Regions from separate parts of the Cellvibrio sp. KY-YJ-3 genome, predicted to be linked through region 1. Evidence: predicted binding sites of a transcription regulator. Region 1 holds the regulator's gene; each other region holds the start of a gene.
What was found. Region 1 encodes PhoB, which activates phosphate uptake and scavenging genes when phosphate is short. Its sites were predicted from a motif close to TGTCATAAANNTGTAACA; they were not measured.
Positions count from the first base shown of each region.

Region 2: the regulator PhoB is predicted to act here: its motif matches at 1,760-1,777, upstream of D0B88_RS17405 (PstS family phosphate ABC transporter substrate-binding protein).
Region 3: the regulator PhoB is predicted to act here: its motif matches at 1,901-1,918, upstream of D0B88_RS03165 (alkaline phosphatase PhoX).

Region 1 covers NZ_CP031727.1:1,039,410-1,046,299, reverse strand. The annotation lists gene ubiA (4-hydroxybenzoate octaprenyltransferase) at 1-718, shown strand, start outside; gene phoB (phosphate regulon transcriptional regulator PhoB) at 849-1,547, shown strand; gene phoR (phosphate regulon sensor histidine kinase PhoR) at 1,698-2,981, shown strand; gene D0B88_RS04465 (lytic polysaccharide monooxygenase) at 3,311-4,504, shown strand; gene D0B88_RS04460 (ABC transporter transmembrane domain-containing protein) at 4,618-6,378, opposite strand; gene D0B88_RS04455 (cold-shock protein) at 6,580-6,789, opposite strand.
Region 2 covers NZ_CP031727.1:4,106,479-4,113,368, forward strand. The annotation lists gene D0B88_RS17400 (ABC transporter permease subunit) at 1-486, opposite strand, end outside; gene D0B88_RS17405 (PstS family phosphate ABC transporter substrate-binding protein) at 667-1,638, opposite strand; gene D0B88_RS17410 (ClpXP protease specificity-enhancing factor) at 1,871-2,302, opposite strand; gene D0B88_RS17415 (ubiquinol-cytochrome c reductase) at 2,416-4,650, opposite strand; gene petA (ubiquinol-cytochrome c reductase iron-sulfur subunit) at 4,652-5,251, opposite strand; gene rpsI (30S ribosomal protein S9) at 5,537-5,926, opposite strand; gene rplM (50S ribosomal protein L13) at 5,938-6,366, opposite strand; gene zapE (cell division protein ZapE) at 6,480-6,890, opposite strand, start outside.
Region 3 covers NZ_CP031727.1:730,653-737,542, reverse strand. The annotation lists gene D0B88_RS03170 (TonB-dependent receptor) at 1-1,759, shown strand, start outside; gene D0B88_RS03165 (alkaline phosphatase PhoX) at 1,983-3,455, shown strand; gene D0B88_RS03160 (TonB-dependent receptor) at 3,474-6,308, opposite strand; gene D0B88_RS03155 (FecR family protein) at 6,392-6,890, opposite strand, start outside.

The DNA of each region.
Region 1 (6,890 bases):
TACTCTGGGTGTGATTGTGATGCGCGCGGCTGGCTGCGTAATCAATGACTTTGCCGACCGCAAAATCGACGGCAGCGTCGCGCGCACCAAAGATCGCCCGCTCGCCACCGGCGCAGTTTCCAGCCGCGAGGCGATTTTTTTATTCATTGGCCTATGCGTGATCGCCTTTGCATTAGTGCTGATGACCAACCCGCTTACCATCAAACTCTCCCTCGGCGGTCTGTTGCTCGCCTTCTGCTACCCTTTTATGAAACGTCACACCCACTTGCCGCAGGTAGTATTGGGTGCCGCGTTTGCCTGGGGAATACCCATGGCCTATGCGGCCGAGGCCGGTTCGCTACACGAAAACATTTGGCTGATTTACCTCGCCGTGGTGCTCTGGACGGTAGCTTATGACACCTTTTATGCCATGGTGGATCGCGAGGACGACCTTAAAATCGGCGTGAAATCCACCGCCATCTTGTTTGGGGAACAGGATCGGTTGATGACCGGCATCCTGCAAATCCTGGCGCTCTATGCGCTGATTCTGGTGGGCAATCGCTTTGAGCTGGGGCTGTTCTATTATCTGGGCTTGACGGTGGCGGGTGGTTTGTTTGCCTATCAACAATGGCTGATTCGCTTTCGCGCGCGCGAAGCCTGCTTCAAAGCCTTTTTAAATAACAACTGGGTGGGTGTGGCGGTATTTGCCGGTTTAGCTATGGATTATTACTGGCGCTAAGCCCACGCGACTGCACGCAGCTACAATTTTCTGACTTGTCATAAATATGTAACACTGAGCTTATTAAATAAGCTGCAACAATAGCTTCATGAAACGTGAAGCCTACCGTAGTTTTATTAGGCAGAAGATTATGACTGGTCGCAAAATTCTTATCGTCGACGATGAATCCGCCATTCGCGATATGTTGCGTGTGGCACTGGAGATGGCCGAGTACCAAGTGCTGGAAGCCAGTAACGCGCAGGACGCTCACGGCCTGATTATCGACGAAAAACCCGACCTGATCCTGTTGGATTGGATGATGCCCGGCACCAGCGGTATTGAACTCGCGCGCCGCCTGAAGCGCGACGAAGTTACCGCTAATACTCCCATCATCATGCTCACCGCCAAAGGTGAAGAGGACAACAAAATTCAGGGGCTGGAAGTTGGCGCCGACGATTACATCACCAAACCTTTTTCACCGCGTGAATTGGTCGCCCGCTTGAAAGCGGTATTGCGTCGTGCCGACCCACAGATTTCCGCCGCCCCCATCACCGTACAGGGTCTGTGTTTGGACCCCGCCAGCCACCGCGTCACCATCCACGATCAGTCAGTCGATATGGGCCCCACTGAATATCGCCTGCTGGAGTTTTTTCTCACCCACCAGGAAAGAGCCTATACTCGCAGCCAATTGCTGGATCATGTCTGGGGCGGCAATGTGTATGTGGAGGAGCGCACGGTCGATGTGCATATCCGCCGCCTGCGCAAAGCCCTGACCATCGACGGTCACGAAGACCTGATCCAAACCGTACGCGGTACCGGCTATCGTTTTTCTACCCGAATCGAAGCCTGATTACCCTGAATTCGCACAAAGGGGCGGACAGTCCTGCAAGACACGCCGTAAATCCATCCCTGGAGGCTCATCGTCGGGATCCCTCCCTCCGATGGTCTTGCAGGACTGTCCGCCCCTTTGCGCTCGCTTTTGTGCCACGAGGTTTAGGTCTTGTTAAAAGGTTTCAGCGCTGAACTCCAGCGCATTCTGATTATTCTCGCCACCTGCAGCCTGATTGGTTTTTTCAGCGACAACTACGCGCTGTGGATGCTACTCGGCTGTGGCATTTACATTGTGTGGATGCTCTGGCAAATGCGCCGCTTGAACCAGTGGCTACTCAAACGCGAGAGCGAACACCCGCCGGAGGCCAGTGGTATCTGGGGGCAGGTGTTCGACAACATCTACCAACTGCAGCGCGATCAACGCATTGAAAAAGACAACCTGCAAGCGGTGATCAAACGCATCCAGGAAATCAGCTCAGCACTCAAAGACGGGCTGGTCATTCTGGACGCGCGCGGCCATCTGGATTTCTGGAACCCCGCCGCCCATCGCATGCTTGGGTTGAATACCAAAGACCAGGGGCAATCGGTCATCAATTTTGTGCGTCACCCCAAATTTGTCGCCTATTTTGAAGAGGGCAATTACGGCGAGCCGCTGGAAATTCCCTCGCCGCGTTTTCCCTCCAAACACCTGCAATTCCAAATCACCCCGTTTGGCAAAATGGAGCGATTGATTGTGGTGCGTGATGTGACCCAACTGCACAACTTGGAAAAAATGCGTCAGGATTTTATCGCCAACGTCTCCCATGAATTGCGCACACCGCTCACGGTGATAAACGGCTATGTGGAAACCCTCGCCGATAACAACACCACCCCGAGCTGGAATAAACCACTGCAGCAAATGTTGCAGCAAGCCAAGCGTATGTCGCTGCTGATTAACGATTTACTGGTGCTTTCCAAACTCGAAACCACTGAGGCGGGTCACAATTACAAGCCCATTAATATTGAGCAGCTGCTCACTATTGTGAAAAGCGAAGCGGAAGTATTAAGCAAGGATAAAAACCAACAGCTCACGCTGGTGTGCAACAACACCACGCGCCCGCTATTGTTGCAGGGCAACGAAAAAGAATTGCACAGCGCCTTTTCCAATCTGGTAATTAACGCCATTAAATACACCCAGCCCGAAGGGCGCATCAACATGCTGTTATGGCAGGACGAGAAACATTTTTATGTTTCGGTAAGCGATAACGGCCCTGGCATTGATGCCCAACATATTCCGCGCCTGACCGAGCGTTTTTATCGTGTGGATGCCAGCCGCAACAGCGGCACCGGCGGCACCGGGTTGGGTTTGGCGATTGTGAAACACGTGCTGATGCGCCATTACGCCGAATTAAAAATTACCAGTGAACTAGGCAAGGGCAGTATGTTTATTTGTGTCTTTGCACTGCCGCAATAGTTACACCGACATTCGCACATCAGGCTTATTTACTACCGGAGTCTCATCCTTTTGAGGGTGAGACCAGCATCACAATTTTTTCACACCCTGTAATTCAAAGGCTTTTTTGGCGAAATTAATCCGAATTATTGCCAAAACTCGAACGCGCTACGCAAACTCCTACCGCTCAACCCGAAAGTCGGACTCGCCAAATACAACGTTGTCATTTTAGACTCATTGCTGCTGCAAAATATCCGCACCCCGGTTGTTGGATATAAATGCACTGAACATTACCGCGCCGCTCAAGTGGCACCGGTTATACCTTTTTTACTTCCAGCAGGAGATCCAGAGTGAACAAGATCAATAAATGGCACTCACGCCTCAACCTGAAAAGTTGTGGCGTATCAGCCTTAATCATCAGCCTCAGTTCTTTGTTTGCCGTTACCGAAGCCAGCGCCCACGGCTACGTGTCATCACCCAAAAGTCGGGTGATTCAATGTAAGGAAAACGGTATTGAAAACCCCAGTCACCCCGCGTGTATCGCAGCCAAAGCAGCAGGTAACGGCGGCTTGTACACCCCGCAAGAAGTGGCGGTGGGCGGTGTGCGCGACAACCATGAGTTCTTTATTCCCGATGGCCGCCTGTGTAGCGCCAACCGCGCCAACCTGTTTGGCATGGACCTCGCCCGCACCGACTGGCCAGCCACCAGCGTGACTGCTGGTCCACTGAACTTTGTGTGGACTAATACCGCGGCGCACAAAACCACCTATTTCCGCTACTACATCACCCGTGAAGGTTACGATCACAGCCAGCCGTTGCGTTGGAGCGATCTGGAATTGATTCACGATTCAGGCCCGGAAGATCAACAAGCCGTATCTACCCATCGGGTACAACTGCCACCGCGTACCGGTCGTCACATTGTGTACAGCATTTGGCAACGCGACTGGCTGCGCGATGCGGCGGAAGGCTTTTATCAATGTATCGATATCGACTACGGCAACGGTTCTAACCCACCGGCCAGCAGCAGCGCTTCGTCGGTTTATAACTCATCGGTAGCGTCATTGAGCTCTAGCTCCATCGCCTCCAGCATCTCCAACAATACCTGTGAAGGTTTGGGCATTTGGAACCCGAGCATTGCTTATACCGCACCGACCCAAGTGCAACACAATGGCAAACGGTACCAGGCCAACTACTGGACGCAAAATAACAATCCTGCAAGCAACAGCGGCCAATACAGCTATTGGTTAGATCTGGGTGCCTGTGTAGGTGGTGTAGCTTCATCCTCGGTGGCATCGAGCATCCTTGCCAGCTCGTCGTCCAGCGTGAGCAGTGCGGTAGCGTCTTCATCTTCGGCCGCTACCGGCAACTGTAGCTCACCCGCCTATGTCAACGGCGCGACCTATGCTGCAGGAGCCTTGGTACAAAACGGTGGTAGCGAGTACAGCTGCACCGTGGCTGGCTGGTGCACCGTGGGAGGCCCCTACGCACCGGGTACTGGCTGGGCCTGGACCAACGCCTGGTCACTGGTGCGCAGCTGCCAATAATGGCGCAATCTTGAGTGCCGGATCTGCCCTGCAAGTCGGTTCCGGCACCATCAAATAAAAACGGCCACTGCCTGCGCAGTGGCCGTTTTTTATGCCTGTCTGATTCGTGTAATTCAGCTATTGCCAGAGGGTTCACGCTCAAATTGCAAACGGGCCAATTGCTGGTACAACTCACTCATGTCCATCAATTCCGTATGAGTCCCTGTCGCCACAATCCGGCCCTGTTGCAACACCACAATGCGATCCGCATTCACCACCGTGGAAAGGCGATGGGCAATCATAATGGTGGTGCGGTTTTGCATCAGTCGCTCCAGCGCCTGTTGCACTGCCTGTTCGCTATTGGAATCCAATGCGCTGGTAGCTTCGTCCAGCAATAAGATCGGGCGATCCGCAAGAATCGCTCGGGCGATAGCAATACGCTGTTTTTGCCCGCCGGATAAGCGTGCACCGCGCTCGCCCAAATCGGTATCCAGCCCCTCGGGTAACTGCTGAATAAACTCCATGGCGAATGCCGCCTCGCAGGCCGCGATAACCTGCTCATCGCTCGCCTCGGGCCGCGCATAGCGCACATTGTCACGCACGCTAGTGGCAAATATCACCGGATCCTGCGGCACCAGAGCGATGCGCGCGCGCACTGCCTGTAGGTCAGCGTCTTTCAGGTCGACGCCATCGAGTAATACACTGCCGCCCAGCGGATCATAAAAACGCTGCAACAACTGAAAAACCGTGGTTTTACCCGCGCCCGAAGGGCCAACCAAGGCGACTTTTTCACCGGGATTTACGCGTAAATCAAACCCCGCAAAGACCTGTGTATCCGGCCGCGACGGATAGGCAAAATGAACCGCGCGCAGCTCCACCAAACCGGCGGCAGGCTCGGGTAACGGCAAAGGGGCGGCGCGCAGTGGCAAGCTGGAAGGTGTCGCCAACAGCTCCACCAAGCGCTCGGTCGCACCCGCCGCGCGCTGTAACTCCCCAATCACTTCCGAAATAGTACCCATCGCACTGGCGACCAACACGGCGTAAAAGATAAACGCCGACAGTTCGCCCGCGCTAATTCGGCCTGCCAGTACATCGTGGCCGCCCACCCAAAGGATCAATGCGACGGCACTAAACACCAGGGTGATAACTGCAGCCACCAATAACGCGCGCTGCTGTACGCGCTTGATGCCCGTCGCAAAAGTCGCCTCCACTCGCTGATTGAATACCGCACCGGCGGCCGCTTCATGGCCATAGGATTGCACGGTACGAATTTCGTGAATCACCTCATCGGTATAGGCGCCGACATGGGCGACTGAATCCTGGCTGGCCCGCGCCAGAGTTCGCACCCGACGGCCAAAAGCGATAATCGGCACCAATACAAAGGGAATCGCGACCAATACCAGCGCCATTAATTTCAAGCTGGTCACCGCCAGCATCACCAAACCACCCAGCAACAGCAAAGCGTTGCGCAGCGCCATAGAAACGCTGGAGCCAATCACCGTCTCCAACTGGGTAGTGTCATTGGTCAGGCGCGAAAGTACATCGCCAGTACGGTTTTGCTCAAAAAATACGGGTGATAAGGTTAATAGGTGGGCAAATACCCGGCGGCGCAAATCCGCGGTAATGCGTTCACCCAGCCAGGAGACCAAATAAAAACGCGCGTAAGTCGCCACCGACATCAATAAAATCACCGCCAATAAACCCAACAGCGCCACATTGAGCAACTCCGCACTGCCCGCCACAAACCCTTTATCGATTACTTGTTTAAGCCCTTGCCCAATCAGCAAAACAGAGCCAGCGGCAATCACCAGCGCCAGTAAAGCTGCGGCAATACGGGTTTTATAGGGAGCGAGCAGGTCGACCAAAATCCGGCGTCGGGTCAGGGCAGTGGGCATAGCTATTCCAGAAGGGGGAAGTGGTAGATCAGCAGGAGATTGGGGAGCGCAGGTTAAATACAAGCAAACGTGCGTGAGTGGTGACCTTTGTCAGGCCGGGTCAGAAGTAAAACAGTGCGGGGAAATAACAAAATGACGGGCGATAAAAAAGGCGAGATTTTCATCTCGCCTTTTTAATCACACTTCTAAATCCGCAAGGAATTAGATAGCGGTGATGTTTTCAGCCTGTGGGCCTTTTTGGCCTTGGGTCACAGTGAAGCTAACTTTTTGGCCTTCAGCCAGGGTTTTGAAGCCTGAACCTGAAATGGCGCTGAAGTGAGCGAAAACATCTGGACCAGATTCTTGTTCGATGAAACCGAAACCTTTAGCTTCGTTGAACCATTTTACAGTGCCAGTAGTAGTTTTAGACATAGTGTTACCTATTAATACAAAAGTAAGGATTACCCCGAGGGGCGATTGTGCTGGAAATGTGGGAATTACTTATGTAAACAGGCCAAAATTCTATTACTGGA
Region 2 (6,890 bases), 1.4 Mb from region 1:
ATTGGCTTTGGTTATTGATACCTGGCCATTGCTGTAACCATAAGCAACCAGACCGTAATCAGGCGTACTGGTCGCCATACTGGTAAAACTCACATCAGCGGCGCGCGATATCTGGGCATTAAGCACTTGGCTGCCATCGCTGACATTAAAAAAATGCACTGCGCCGCTACGCTTGAAACTGGCGCCAATTTCTTCGTAGCGTTCCAGCGTGAGGTATTCAGTCGGGTCGGAGGCCTGCTGTTGCAACTGGGCGGGCGTGTAGCTGTGCAAGGGTTCAACCGAGGCACCACGAAACAAGGGAGCAATTTCGGAGAATAGATAAAAGAAAATTAAACCGAGTGAAAATACTACCGCGAGTCCGGCAGACATCACCCCGTAGCGCGATAGCTGGTCTTTAAATTTGCGAATGTTGCGCAACTTGCTGCGCTGCTCGCGATTGGGCATCAGGCTCTGGATTGGCTTTGCCGCTGTAATGGGTTCGGACATGGTCTACTCACCTGTTTTATCGTCTGGCGCAAGAATCCTAACAATCAAAGATGACACTTTTGTTACAAAAACCCGAAACTGTCATCTGACTGTCATATTTACCCTGGCTCTGTCTATAAAAAAACGCCGAACAAGTCGGCGTTTTTATGGGTAACACAAGAAAATCCAGGCGCGCGCTGATTACTTCTGCAATTCAGCCAGTGCTTTGTTGGCCATTGACGCAGGCAGTGGGATATAACCATCGCGCACTACGGTTTCCTGGCCTTGCTTGGAAAGAATCAACTTCACAAACTCTAACTGAATCGCATCCAGCGGGCGGTTCGGATGCTTGTTGATATACATGAACAACACACGTGACAGCGGATAGGTTCCATCCAGCGCGTGAGTTGCATCGGCAGTAACGTAAGGCTGCCCATCTTTCTTGGACAGAGGCACGGCGCGCACACCTGAAGTGATGTAGCCAATACCTGAGTAACCAATACCGTTGATCGATTCAGACACACCCTGGACTACAGATGCAGAACCTGGTTGCTCGAGAATGTTGGATTTAAAATCACCTTTACACAGGGCTTCATCTTTGAAGTAACCATAAGTACCAGAAACGGCATTGCGGCTGTACATGGTGAAATCACGATTTGCCCATGCACCGGTCAACCCCACATCACCCCAACGAGTCAGGTCTTTGGCACCACCACATTTGCGGGTTGCCGAGAAAATGGCATCAACTTGAGGAATACTTAAACCTTCGATCGGGTTGTCTTTGTTTACGTAAACTGCAAGTACGTCAATCGCTACCGGTACAGCGGTGGGTTTGTAGCCATGCTTGGCTTCAAACGCCTGGATTTCCTCGGTTTTCATCGCGCGGCTCATAGGCCCGAAGTTAGCAGTACCTTCGGTTAAGGCCGGTGGTGCAGTTGAAGAACCAGCACCTTGAATCTGGATATTGACGTTGGGATACCACTTTTTGAAATCTTCAGCCCAAAGGGTCATCAGGTTGTTGAGTGTGTCAGAACCGATTGAGTTGACGTTACCTGATACGCCAGTGGTCGCCTTGTACTCTGGCAGCGCTGGATCAATTGCAGCCTGCAATGCAGTAGCACAAACCATAGAGCCGGCAAGAACCAACCCCTTCATAATTTTCATAGCGTTCATAGAGCGCTCCATCTGTGATTACATGAGTAATAAATAGTGTGTCTACCTGTGAAGAGTTGTCCCTTCAGTGAGACTTACTTTACCCAGCAAATATGACAGTTATGTGACCGGAGGAAATTTTTGTCACAAATGTGTCGCACAAATGTCATACAGCCAAACCAGGGTTATACCGCCACCCAAAACAAAAACACCAGCCGAAGCTGGTGTTTGTGAACATCAAAAACGAGACGATTTATTTAACCACGCGCAAGCCCGGTCGTTTGGCGGGAGGAGTGTCCCCCGAGGGTACAGAACCGCCTCCCGTCGACACAGGAGTCGGCCCACTGGGTGGCGGCGGTGCAGGATTAACTTCCGGCTCGAACATCATACCCTGCCCATTTTCACGAGCATAAATTCCTAAAATTGCACCACAGGGAATATAGAGATTATTGACCACCCCACTAAAGCGCGCATTAAACGATACGGCAGTATTATCCATAAAAAAATCTTTAATCGCCGAAGGGGAGATATTCAGAATAATTTGTCCCTCCTTGTTAACGTGTTGCTGCGGTACTTGGGTACCGGTCACATGCGCATCAACCAAAATATGTGGCGTGCAGTTGTTATCTAAAATCCATTCATAGACGGCACGTAAAAAATAAGGGCGACTGGACGTCATGGACATAAGTGTTTCCTTGGTCTGATCAGGGCTAAACAAATTGCAATTTACCTTGTTTTGCCAAGAGCTCAAACAAAAAGGGCGACCTAAGTCGCCCTTTCCGCTGTTATTTACTGCGATCAGTGAATCTCTCTCCAGAACTCGCGGTTCAGGAAGTAAACAAAGATAAACAGAATAATCAGAAAACCTAATACGTAATAACCAATCGCTTCGCGCTTAACTGCCGCAGGCTCAGCTACATACTCGAGGAAATTCACCAGATCATACATCGCTTGATCAAACTCGGCAGTAGTCATAGTACCCTTTACCTTGCCCTCGACCAATGCACCGCAATGCTCATCCATTTCCACTTCACCCAAGTCGTTACGCGCCGCGCCACCATGGTGATTCAGTTTAGGACCGGCACCGCATTCCAGCAGCCCTTGCGGACCAATGAGCACGTGCGGCATACCAACATTAGGAAATACGCGGTTGTTGACACCCCAAGGACGGGTATCATCCTTGTAGAAGTTGCGCAGGTAAGTGTACAACCACTCTGGCGAACGCGAGCGCGCTACCAGTGTCAAATCCGGCGGTGCCACACCAAACCAGACTTTGGATTGCTGTGGCTTCATCGCAATTTCCATCAGCTGACCGATACGCTGACCACTGAAAATGAGATTTTCTTCCATCAAGTTGTGCGGAATATCCAAGTCATCCGCAACACGCTCGTAACGTGAAAACTTGGCAGAATGGCAGCCCATGCAGTAGTTGATGAAGTATTTGGCACCACTTTGCAAGGATTCTTTGTTATGCAAATCCGGCTCCATCTTGTCGCAAGGTATGGCACCGCAGGCAAATGCCCCACCTGCTGCGACCGCTTTGATGGGCACAATCATCAGAATCAGGAACAGCGCAAAACCACCAAGCACAACAATCGCAGGCAAACCTTTCGCTTGGGTACGGGTCGGTTCAACCAAGTCTTTATCGCGTGCTGCCAGTAAAGGCAATACTGCAAAAATTGCTGCTAATGCGAAGCAGAGAACCAACAATAATGCAGGCACATCCCCACCAATGTAATCAACTCCCATCCAGGCGAAGATGACGGCAAAAACACCGCACACAATCCATGACGCCATGGACTTGGCTTTTTCCGGGCTAGTAGTTGTCCAAACTGGCATAGTCAGAAAGTAAGCGAAATAGAAGGTAGTAGCGATTTGCGACAACAAGGTTCTGCCGTCGGTAGGTGCCTTAACCCCCAGATAACCCAAGATCACGAACATAGCTGCGAAAGCAATTAACATCACACGCGGAATATGACCGCGGTAGCGCATGGATTTAACCTTGCTGCGATCAAACCAGGGCAATACAAACAGGAGTGCAATCGCTGCGCCCATCGCCACAAAACCAAGCAGTTTTGCCGTCAATACCATTGGCCCAAGTTCGATTTGCAAAGTCACTGCACGCAACACCGCGTAGAAAGGTGTGAAGTACCAGACGGGTGCAATGTGGGTCGGTGTTTTCAGGTTATTCGCTTCTTCAAAGTTGGCATACTCCAGGAAGAAGCCACCCATTTCCGGCATGAAGAACATGATGAAACAGAAAGCAAACAAGAAAACAGTGATACCAACCAAATCATGCACTGTGTAGAAAGGATGGAAAGGGACGCCGTCGCGCGGGATGCCGTTTTCATCTTTGTTCTTTTTAATTTCAACACCATCGGGGTTATTTGAACCCACCTCGTGCAGCGCCAGGATATGCATCACTACCAGTGCCAGCAATACAATCGGCAACGCCACAACGTGCAACGCGAAGAAACGGTTCAGGGTAATACCAGAAATAAGGTAGTCGCCGCGGATCCACTCCACCAATCCTTCACCGACGACAGGAATTGCACCAAACAAGGATACGATTACCTGTGCACCCCAGTATGACATTTGACCCCAGGGTAATACGTAACCCATAAAGGCCTCTGCCATCAGCACCAGATAAATAGTCATACCAAAAATCCACACTAATTCACGCGGTGCTTTGTATGAACCGTACATCATGCCGCGGAACATATGCAGATAAACAACAACAAAGAATGCCGAGGCACCGGTAGAGTGCATGTAGCGAAGAATCCAACCGTAATCCACGTCGCGCATAATGTATTCAACAGAAGCAAATGCACCTTCTGCAGATGGGTTGTAGCTCATAGTCAACCAGATGCCGGTCACCAATTGGTTAACCAATACCAGCAGTGACAGAACACCAAAGAAATACCAGAAGTTGAAATTCTTAGGCGCATAGTACTTACCCATGTGGGTATCCCACGCGCGCTGTACCGGCAGACGCTTATCAACCCACTGCCACAAACCTGTTAACCAATTCATATCAAGCCTCCTGATCTTCGCCAATCACAACTACTGAGTCGCTCTCATAACGGTGAGGAGGAACTTCCAGGTTGAGAGGAGCGGGCACACCGGAATAAACACGACCAGCAAGGTCATATTTGGAACCATGACAAGGGCAAAAGAAACCACCCTGCCACTTATCGCCACCTAGATCAGCAGCTCCCACATCCGGGCGGAACATAGGTGCACAACCAAGGTGAGTACAAATGCCCAACAAGATAGCGAATTCTTTGTTAATCGCTCGCTCAGGGTTTTGTGCATAACTTGGTTGCATGGTTTCTTTGGATTCTGGATCCAGCAGTACACCCTGCTCTTCCACTGTTTTCAGGCTATCTAATGCAGCCTGGGTGCGGCGCACAATAAATACCGGTTTGCCACGCCACTCTACAGTGACCATCGCGCCCGGCTCTATTTTGCTAATGTTGTATTTAACCGGTGCACCAGCAGCTTTTGCTTTGGCACTGGGACTCCAGGAGCCCACGAATGGAATTGCTGCACCCACCACGCCGACCGCACCCACTGCACAAGTGGCACCGATCAACACGCGACGGCGTGTTTTATTTACTGCGTCATTACTCATGACGAATTCTCCCCTAACAGCTTTAACGGCTAGCAAATCGCCTCACATCGCCCCACAACCTGATACTAAGGCTTATACGAAGTCTGGCGACAAAGGATTATTGGGTGACTCAAGAAAAGGCGGGCAATCTTAATGAATTAACACGCGGCTTACAAGAATAACCACACTTATATAGTGGGTTATAGGGGTGCAATTTTAGACATAAAAAAACGCCCAAGCCAGCAAAGACTTGGGCGTTTTTGATGATCATCAACCAGCAGCACAAAAAGCTGCTGGAGAAAACCATTAACGCTTGGAGAATTGTGGCTTCTTACGCGCTTTACGCAGACCCACTTTCTTACGTTCAACTTCGCGTGAGTCGCGAGTTACGTAGCCAGCTTTACGCAACTCACCGCGCAGGCTCTCGTCATACTCCATCAGAGCACGAGTCAGACCATGGCGAATAGCGCCCGCTTGACCAAAGCTACCACCGCCAACTACGGTGACATTTACATCAAACTTTTCAACCAAACCAACCAACTCCAGCGGCTGACGCACTACCATGCGTGCTACTGGACGACCGAAATATTCATCCAAAGGACGATCATTTACAGTGATGGTACCTGAACCAGCGGTGATGAACACGCGCGCGGTAGAGGTTTTGCGACGGCCGGTGCCGTAAAATTGTGCAGACATGTCAGCTCCCCTTAGATGTTCAGTTCTTTAGGTTGCTGAGCAGCATGTGGATGCTCATTACCTGCATAAACTTTCAGTTTTTTGAACATAGCACGACCCAGTGGACCCTTCGGCAACATACCTTTAACGGCAGTTTGAATGGTGCGCTCTGGCGCTTTCTCAATCAACTTTTGGAAGCTGATAGATTTAATACCACCCACAAAACCAGTGTGCGAGTAGTAAATCTTGTCAGTTGCTTTACGGCCAGTCACGCGCACTTGAGCAGCGTTGATTACAACGATGTAATCGCCGGTATCAACGTGTGGAGTGAATTCTGGCTTATGCTTGCCACGCAAACGCGAGGCGATTTCCGCAGATAAACGGCCGAGTGTTTTTCCCGCCGCATCCACGATGAACCAGTCTTGAGAGACAGATTCTGCTTTGGCAATATAGGTCTTCATGTTATTCCTGCCTAATCGGATGTGGATACTAAATAGATGTACATAAAAATCCCCTAAAACAGGGAGGCGGCATACTACACAGCCAATGCTTGTATTTCAACCGATATTTATGCTTATTCTGGCCGATGCGGACGAGCCAAGTAGTCATGACTCTGCATTTCCAACAGGCGACTAACCGTGCGCTGGAATTCAAAATCCAGCTTTCCAGTAGAATAAAGGCTAGCCAAAGGCTGTTCGGCCGAAATCACCAACTTCACCTGACGGTCATAAAATTCGTCCACCAAATTCACAAACCGACGCGCCTGATCGTCATTGGCACGCCCAAGACCCGGCACATTACTAAGGATAACTGTGTGCAACTCACGCGCCAGCTCGATGTAATCATTTTGCGAGCGAGGCCCATCGCACAGCTCGACAAAATCAAACCAGGCAATACCTTCGCCGAGATGACGCGCGCGGATCATGCGCCCTTCAATCTCCAACTCTACATCATCCTGCAACACTGCACTGGCAGGTAACAAGCT
Region 3 (6,890 bases), 310 kb from region 1:
CGAAGTTAACTTCGATATTTTCTACGTTGACCAAACAGTGAACTACGACGAGTTCACCTACAGCGCGGATTACAACCTCAACAAACTTACCCCCGGTTCGGCGGTGATCCGCAATGGCGCCTTGATTGGCGGCTCCACCACCGATGGCGCAGTGCAAATCGGCCGCGAAAGTTCGGGCATCAACGATGAAAATCTGGCGTTGGGCTTAAACGGCGCGCTCTATCTGGGCAACTGGAAACTCTCCGGCGACCTGTTCCACTCCACCGCCGACAGTGAAGACGCCGACCCGATTATCCGCACCCGTTTCCGTCGCACCAGCGGCGTGGCCTTTGATTTCTACTTCCCCAAAGTGGATGGCGACTCGGTACCCAGCATCACCTATCAAAACGCCGACTTGACCGACCCCGAGCAGTGGTTGGGGCGCCGTTTGGAATGGCGCACAATTCGCGCGGAAGACGAAGAGCAGGCGCTTAAGTTTGATGCCGAGCGCGAGCTGAATGTCGCCGGCCTCACCAAATTCACCACTGGCATCAAACTGCGTGAGCGTTCGCGCAACTATGACCGCCGCGACTTGGTGTTGATCAATGGCATTGAAGGTGAAGTGTTTGACGAGAGCTACTTTGAACCCTTCCCGGTGAGCGTTTTCCTCGGCGATGCCAAAGGCGAATTCCCCACCCTGTGGCTGGTGCCGGACGAAAGTAAATTCTGGAGCAACTACCCCAGCGCGACCGACTTGGCAGCGCCCCTGTCCTCGGGCGATTTGCGCAACTCCTACCGCATCGAAGAGACCATCACCTCGGCCTATGGGATGGTGGATATGGAGCACCAGCTGGGCGGTTTGCCGCTCAAGGGTAATGTCGGTGTGCGCGTCGCCCAAACTGAACAGACCTCTTCCGGTCATGCGTCTGTAGGCGGTGTGACTACGCCGGTGAGCTTTGACGAGGACTATACCGATGTGCTGCCCTCGGCCAACTTCACCCTCAACTGGACGGACGATTTGCTCACCCGCGCTGCCGTGGCCAAGGTAATTACCCGCCCGGATCTGCAAGACATGGCGCCGCGCCTGACCTTTAACTCCGGTGACGTCAACACCGCCAGTGGCGGCAACCCGCTGCTCAACCCCTTTGAAGCCTGGCAGTACGACCTGACGCTGGAATGGTATCTGGACAAGGTAACCGCGCTCTCGGCCGGTATTTTCTACAAGGATATTGACACCTTTATCCAAACCCAAAAGTCGGATTTGCTGTTCAACGGCGTGGTCTATGAACTCAGCTCCAAGGTCAACGGCTCCAACGCCGAAGTGACCGGGATGGAAGTGGCTTATCAACAGGTATTTGACCAACTGCCCGCGCCGTTTGACGGCTTGGGTCTGCAGGCCAACTACACCTGGACCGACTCTAGCGCCGTCTATGTGGACAACGACAAATCGGTCAAAGGCGAGTTGGAAGATGTCGCCAAAAACAGCTACAACATCACCGCCTTTTATGAAAAGGACGGCTTCGGTCTGCGCCTGAGCTACAGCTGGCGCGATGGTGTGTTGAACCAGATTGGCACCAACAGCCTCGCCTCGGAAAACAAAGCGGAGTTCGGCACCCTGGATTTAAGCGCGTCTTATGACCTGTCGGACAATGTCACGGTATTTGTGGAAGGTATCAACATCACCGACCAAGCCCAGCAGGATTTTGTGCAGGGCGATGAATTCCGCAGTTATACCGACTACGGCAGCACCTATTCCTTGGGGGTGCGCGCCAGTTTCTAAGCCATTCGTCACTCCTGCGAACGCAGGAGTCCAGAGGCATTTTATGGATACCCGCGTTCGCGGGTATGACGAAGTTTGCATTTCCCAATTTCAGGCTTGGCAGTCATTTCAGCTCGGCCTTTTTTTGGTGCTGTGCTTGGTTGTCATCTAATAGTCATATTTTTGCGTCAAAAACAGCGCTGGTTTTCCAATGTCTGTTATTTACTTTTGTGGATGTTTTTTTATGCGTTTAACCCGTCGTCACTTTCTTAAAAATGCCAGCGCTACCGCCATCGCACTGGGCGGCCTGCGCAGTTTGCAACTGCAGGCACAGGTCTACGCCCAAGACCCGGTTTACGGGATCGATAAAGTCGGCCAGCTGCTGGCCGACCCGGCGGGCATTCTCAATTTGCCGCGCGATTTCAGTTACAAAATTATCGCCCGCACCGGCGACCGCATGAGCGATGGGTTGATTACCCCCAGCGCGATGGACGGTATGGCCGCCTTCCCGCTGCCGGGTGATCTGAGCAAATGCATTCTGGTGCGCAACCACGAACTGGATTCCGTGGGCGAGGAAATTGATGCCTTCGGCGGCGATAAGGATTTGGCGCGCAAACATGTCGGCCGCAAAGGTTACGACAGCTTCGGCGGTCTGCCCGTCAATGGCGGCACCAGCACCCTGGTTTACAGCCATCGCAGCCAGCGGGTGGAGCGCAGTCACCTGAGTTTGGTGGGCACCGCACGCAACTGTGCCGGTGGCGCCACGCCTTGGGGCAGTTGGCTCAGCTGTGAGGAGACGCTGGTCGGCAAAGCCCAGGGCTACGGCCGCGAACACGGCTATATCTTTGAAGTGCCGTCACTCGGCAAGGGCTTGGTCGACCCGGTGCCGCTCAAGGATATGGGGCGTTTTGTACACGAAGCGGCGGCGGTCGATAGCACCAACGGCATTGTGTACCTCTCGGAAGATACGGATCGCAGCCTGTTTTACCGCTTTATCCCCAAAACCCCGGGCAAACTGGCGGAGGGCGGACAGCTGCAAGCCTTGGTCATTCGCGGCTGGCCGAGTGCCAATACCCGCAACTGGCCGGAAGACGCGCAGGACAAGAATGCGCAACCCGTTGCTATGCGCCAGCGCTTTGAATGCGAGTGGATCGACCTGGAGAATGTCACCTCCCCCGAGGGTGATTTGAATACTCGCGGTGAAGCCAAAGGCGCGGCGATTTTTGCACGCGGCGAAGGTCTGGCTTTTGCCCTGCGCGACGACAAAACCCGCGAAGTACTCTTTGCGGCGACTGGTGGCGGCCCGCTCAAAATCGGCCAGGTGTGGCGCTATCAGCCCAGCGCGTTTGAAGGCACGGCGCGCGAAACAGAGCAGCCGGGGGTGATGGAATTAGTCTATGAAACCCACAACCGTGCCATTTTGGAATCCTGCGACAACATCGCCGTGGCACCCTGGGGCGACCTGATCATCTGCGAAGACAGCTACTCGGAAAACCCGGATACGGTGAACTACCTGCGCGGCCTCACTCCGGACGGGCGCATCTACACCCTCGCGATGAACGCCCACCCCGACAAAGGTGAATTCTGTGGCGCCTGTTTCTCCCCCGACGGCACTACGCTGTTCGTCAACATCCAACGCCCCGGCTTCACCCTCGCCATCACCGGCCCCTGGGGCAACCTGCGCAGCCGCGCCAAGGGGATTGATAAGTTGGGCTAATTCCCTTTGATATCAGGTTCAGAGTTTAAAGCTAACACCCACCCAAAAACTGCGCCCGTAATGGGTGTAACCAGCGAATTCGCCATCCAACACACTTTCCCACTGGGCGGCGTTGGTGAGGTTGGTGGCGTCCATGCTGAGGCTGAGATTGGAATTCAGCTGCCAGCTCAGGTGCATGTCCAGGGTGCCGAAAGCTTCTATGTTTTGTGCCGCGAGGTTACTGCTGGCGACCTGATTGAGTACTTGATCGCGCCAGCTGTAGTGGGCGCGCCAATGCCAGTGGTCGGTTTCGCGGTAAATTCCCAGGTTAACGCTGTTGCGCGCCACATCGGCGAGCCGGTCGCGGGTGATGTTAGTGCTTGAGTTGTCGCTAGTGCCTGTAGCGGTGCGATAGCTGGCGCGCGTCCAGGTGTGGGTGTAATTGGCGTTTACACCCCAGTGTTGCAGTGGTTCGGGCAGGGTTTGTTGCCACGCGAGTTCGATGCCGGCGATGTCGGCGCGGGCGCCATTGTCGGGGCGGGTGAGTTCGTAGGCAGTGCCGTTAATCACTTGTGTGCGGGTGCTGGTTTGGAAGAAATTATCCAGGTTTTTGGCAAATATCCCTGCCGATAACAGCATTTTTTCGGCAGGGTAGTATTCCAGTGCGCTGTCCCATTGCCAGCCGGTGACGGGTTTTAATTCCGGGTTGCCGCCGGTGGCGGTGGCTATGTCGCCGGAGTTGAGGGTGAGCCTTGGCGCCAGATCCTGAAACTCGGGGCGCGCCATCACCTTTGCCAGTGCGGAGCGCCAGAGTAATTGTTCATCCAACTCTACCACCAGATTTGCAGCTGGCAGCAGTTGCCTATAGGTCTGCTGATAGCGCTGCTCGTTGGTCGCGGTTTGTACGCCGCTCTGTGCCTGTTGGTCGGTTGCCACCAAGCGCAATCCTATATCGCCGCGTAGCGGCCAGCGGCCTTGGCTGGCATCCAAATTCAGCTGGAGATAAAGCGCGTGGCTGTCCTCTCTAATGCGGTAGCTATTTTGTAAGTCCTCGTTGCTTAAGGAGGATTGATAAAACGCTTGTTCATCAACACCTTGCCAAAATTTTTCCGCCTTGGGCACCAACCAGTTGTGGGGCAGGCGGCGGGTATTGCCCAAAAAGTCAGCGACCGGCAGGGCGACAAAATAGTCGCTGGGGAAATAAACGCCGGTTATGCCTTCGCTCACGAGGCGATCCTTGCGCCAGTAGTCGCGGCTGTGGCGGCGCCAGTGCAGGCCTAGGTCCAGGCTGTGCCAGAGCGGGTGATCGAGTGTGCGGGTGCTATCCAGCTTGAGCGCATTGTCGCTGTCTGTGCTGCGGGTGCTGCGCCATTCCAGGCGGCGGCCGGGGAAATTGCCGGGGTCGAGCAGGTTTATATTCTGGTAATCAATCTGCGGTAGTGCGTTGGTGGCGGTGTAATCAAAACTGAAACTGACATCCCGGGTGCGGCGCAGGCGGGTGCGTTTCACCGCCTCTGGGTTGCCGCTGCTGGCGCGGCTGTTCACCCAACTGGTGCTGAGTTGCCAGTCGTCGCCCTGCCAGCCGAGGGCGATATCCAGCATGCGATTGTTATCTTCCAAGCCGGCAGATTCGTGGCCGATTTGCACTGAGCCGGTGTCGGTGCTGCCCGCGACCAAGGCATTGCCGCGGGTTTGCAGGGTATCGTTCAGCAATCCCTCGCTGTCATAGTCGGCGCTGTAGCTGTATTCCTGATAATCGATCTGCTGGTGCAGCTGCAGCCAGTGCACATCCAACTGCCAGGATTCGTTGGGGTGCCACTGCAAGCTGCTGCTCAACCCCAAGCGTTCACGCCGTTCCAGTTCCAGGGTGGGGCGCACCCCGGCGGGGGTGACTAACATGTCGCGGTCGCCCCCTGTTGGCAATTGGTTTACAGATAGGTGCTGCCAGCGGAAGTTGAGTGCGCGATCCTGTCGCAAATGGCGTTGGTTGTAAGCGCCTGCGAGAGTAAAACCTAGCGTTCGGTCGCCGTTGACCCAGTTGCCCAGCGCCGCCAACTTGGGGCGCCAATCGCCCACTAGCTCGGCGCTGTTGGCGCTTGCACTCAGGCTCAGGCGCGGCTCTCCAATCCTCAGCGGCGCAAAGGAGCGGATATCCACACTGCCGCCAATTGCACCTTCTTCATCGCCCGCCGCTGTGCTTTTGCGCACATCAACCCCGGCCACCAACTCGGCGGGGAAGGTGTCGTAGTGGAAGCGGCGCCCGTACTGCTCGGAGTTGCGTACATTTTCGTTCACCGTGAGCGGGTGGCCATTCAGGCTGACGCGATTGAATTGGGTGGGTAGGCCGCGAATGCTTAAAAACAGCGCCTCGCCGCGGTCGCGCACCACCGAAATACCGGGGCTGCGCTGAATCGCCTCGGCAATATTGTGGGCGGGGAATTTGGCGATATCCTCGGCGAAAATGCTCTCCATGAAGCGATTATTGCGGCGTTTCTGATCGATGGCTGTCTGCTGGTTTTTGCTGTAACTGCCTAGCACCAACAGCTGCTCCACAGTTTGCGTTGTGCTGGTTGGTACTGCCGGTGGCACAGGGGTGATGAGCGGTGGACGCGTTTGAATCAACCAGCCGGAGGGGCGCTGCAGGGCGATAAAATCGGTGTTTGCCAGCAATTCCTGCAGTGCTTGCTCCGGGCTGAAATATCCTTGTAGCGCCGGTGCTGTGGCACCTGCCAGTGCGCGTGGGTCGAACACAATACTCACCTGCAGTTGGCGCGCCGCGTGGGTAAGGGCGTCGCTCAGGGGTTGCGCGGGTAGGTTGAGTGCAGTGGCGGCCGCCGGGAGTTTGGCATCCGCCTGTGCATGAGTAGTACCCATGCTTGTCAGCAGCAGACCCGCGACGATCAATCCCGGTAAATGCCTGTATCTGCCGGAGGATTTCATGGTGTGGTGTTAAGGTTTCACTGCCGGGCAAACAGTTGGATGACGGCTTTGCCTTGTTGGGTGATCTGGCGCTGCTCGAGCTGATGTAATTCGGCCATCAATTGCAGGGTTGTATCTACCTCTTTGAGGCGAAAGCGGCCTGCGACAGCAATCTTGGCGAGCGCGGGGTCTGCCAATTGAATGGGCGTAGGGCTGTAGCGGTTGAGTTGCTCCACCACCAGCCCCAAACTGCCGTTTTGCAATTCCAGCCAGCCCGAGCGCCAATCCACCAGTTCGGCCAGATTGACAGCCACTGTCTCTACGCCTTTGGCGCTAATGAGCGCGCGTTCACCGGCCCGCAGCAGTAGCGGTTGGGCGGCGGGGTTGGCGCGGACTTCAATTGCGCCTTCATAAACGGTGACTTCAGTTTCATGCAGGCGTTTGTCGATATTAAATTCAGTGCCCACCGCCACCACACTGGCAGTACCAATAGTCACTGCAAAGGGGCGGGTTTTATCCTTGGCAACGCGGAAATAG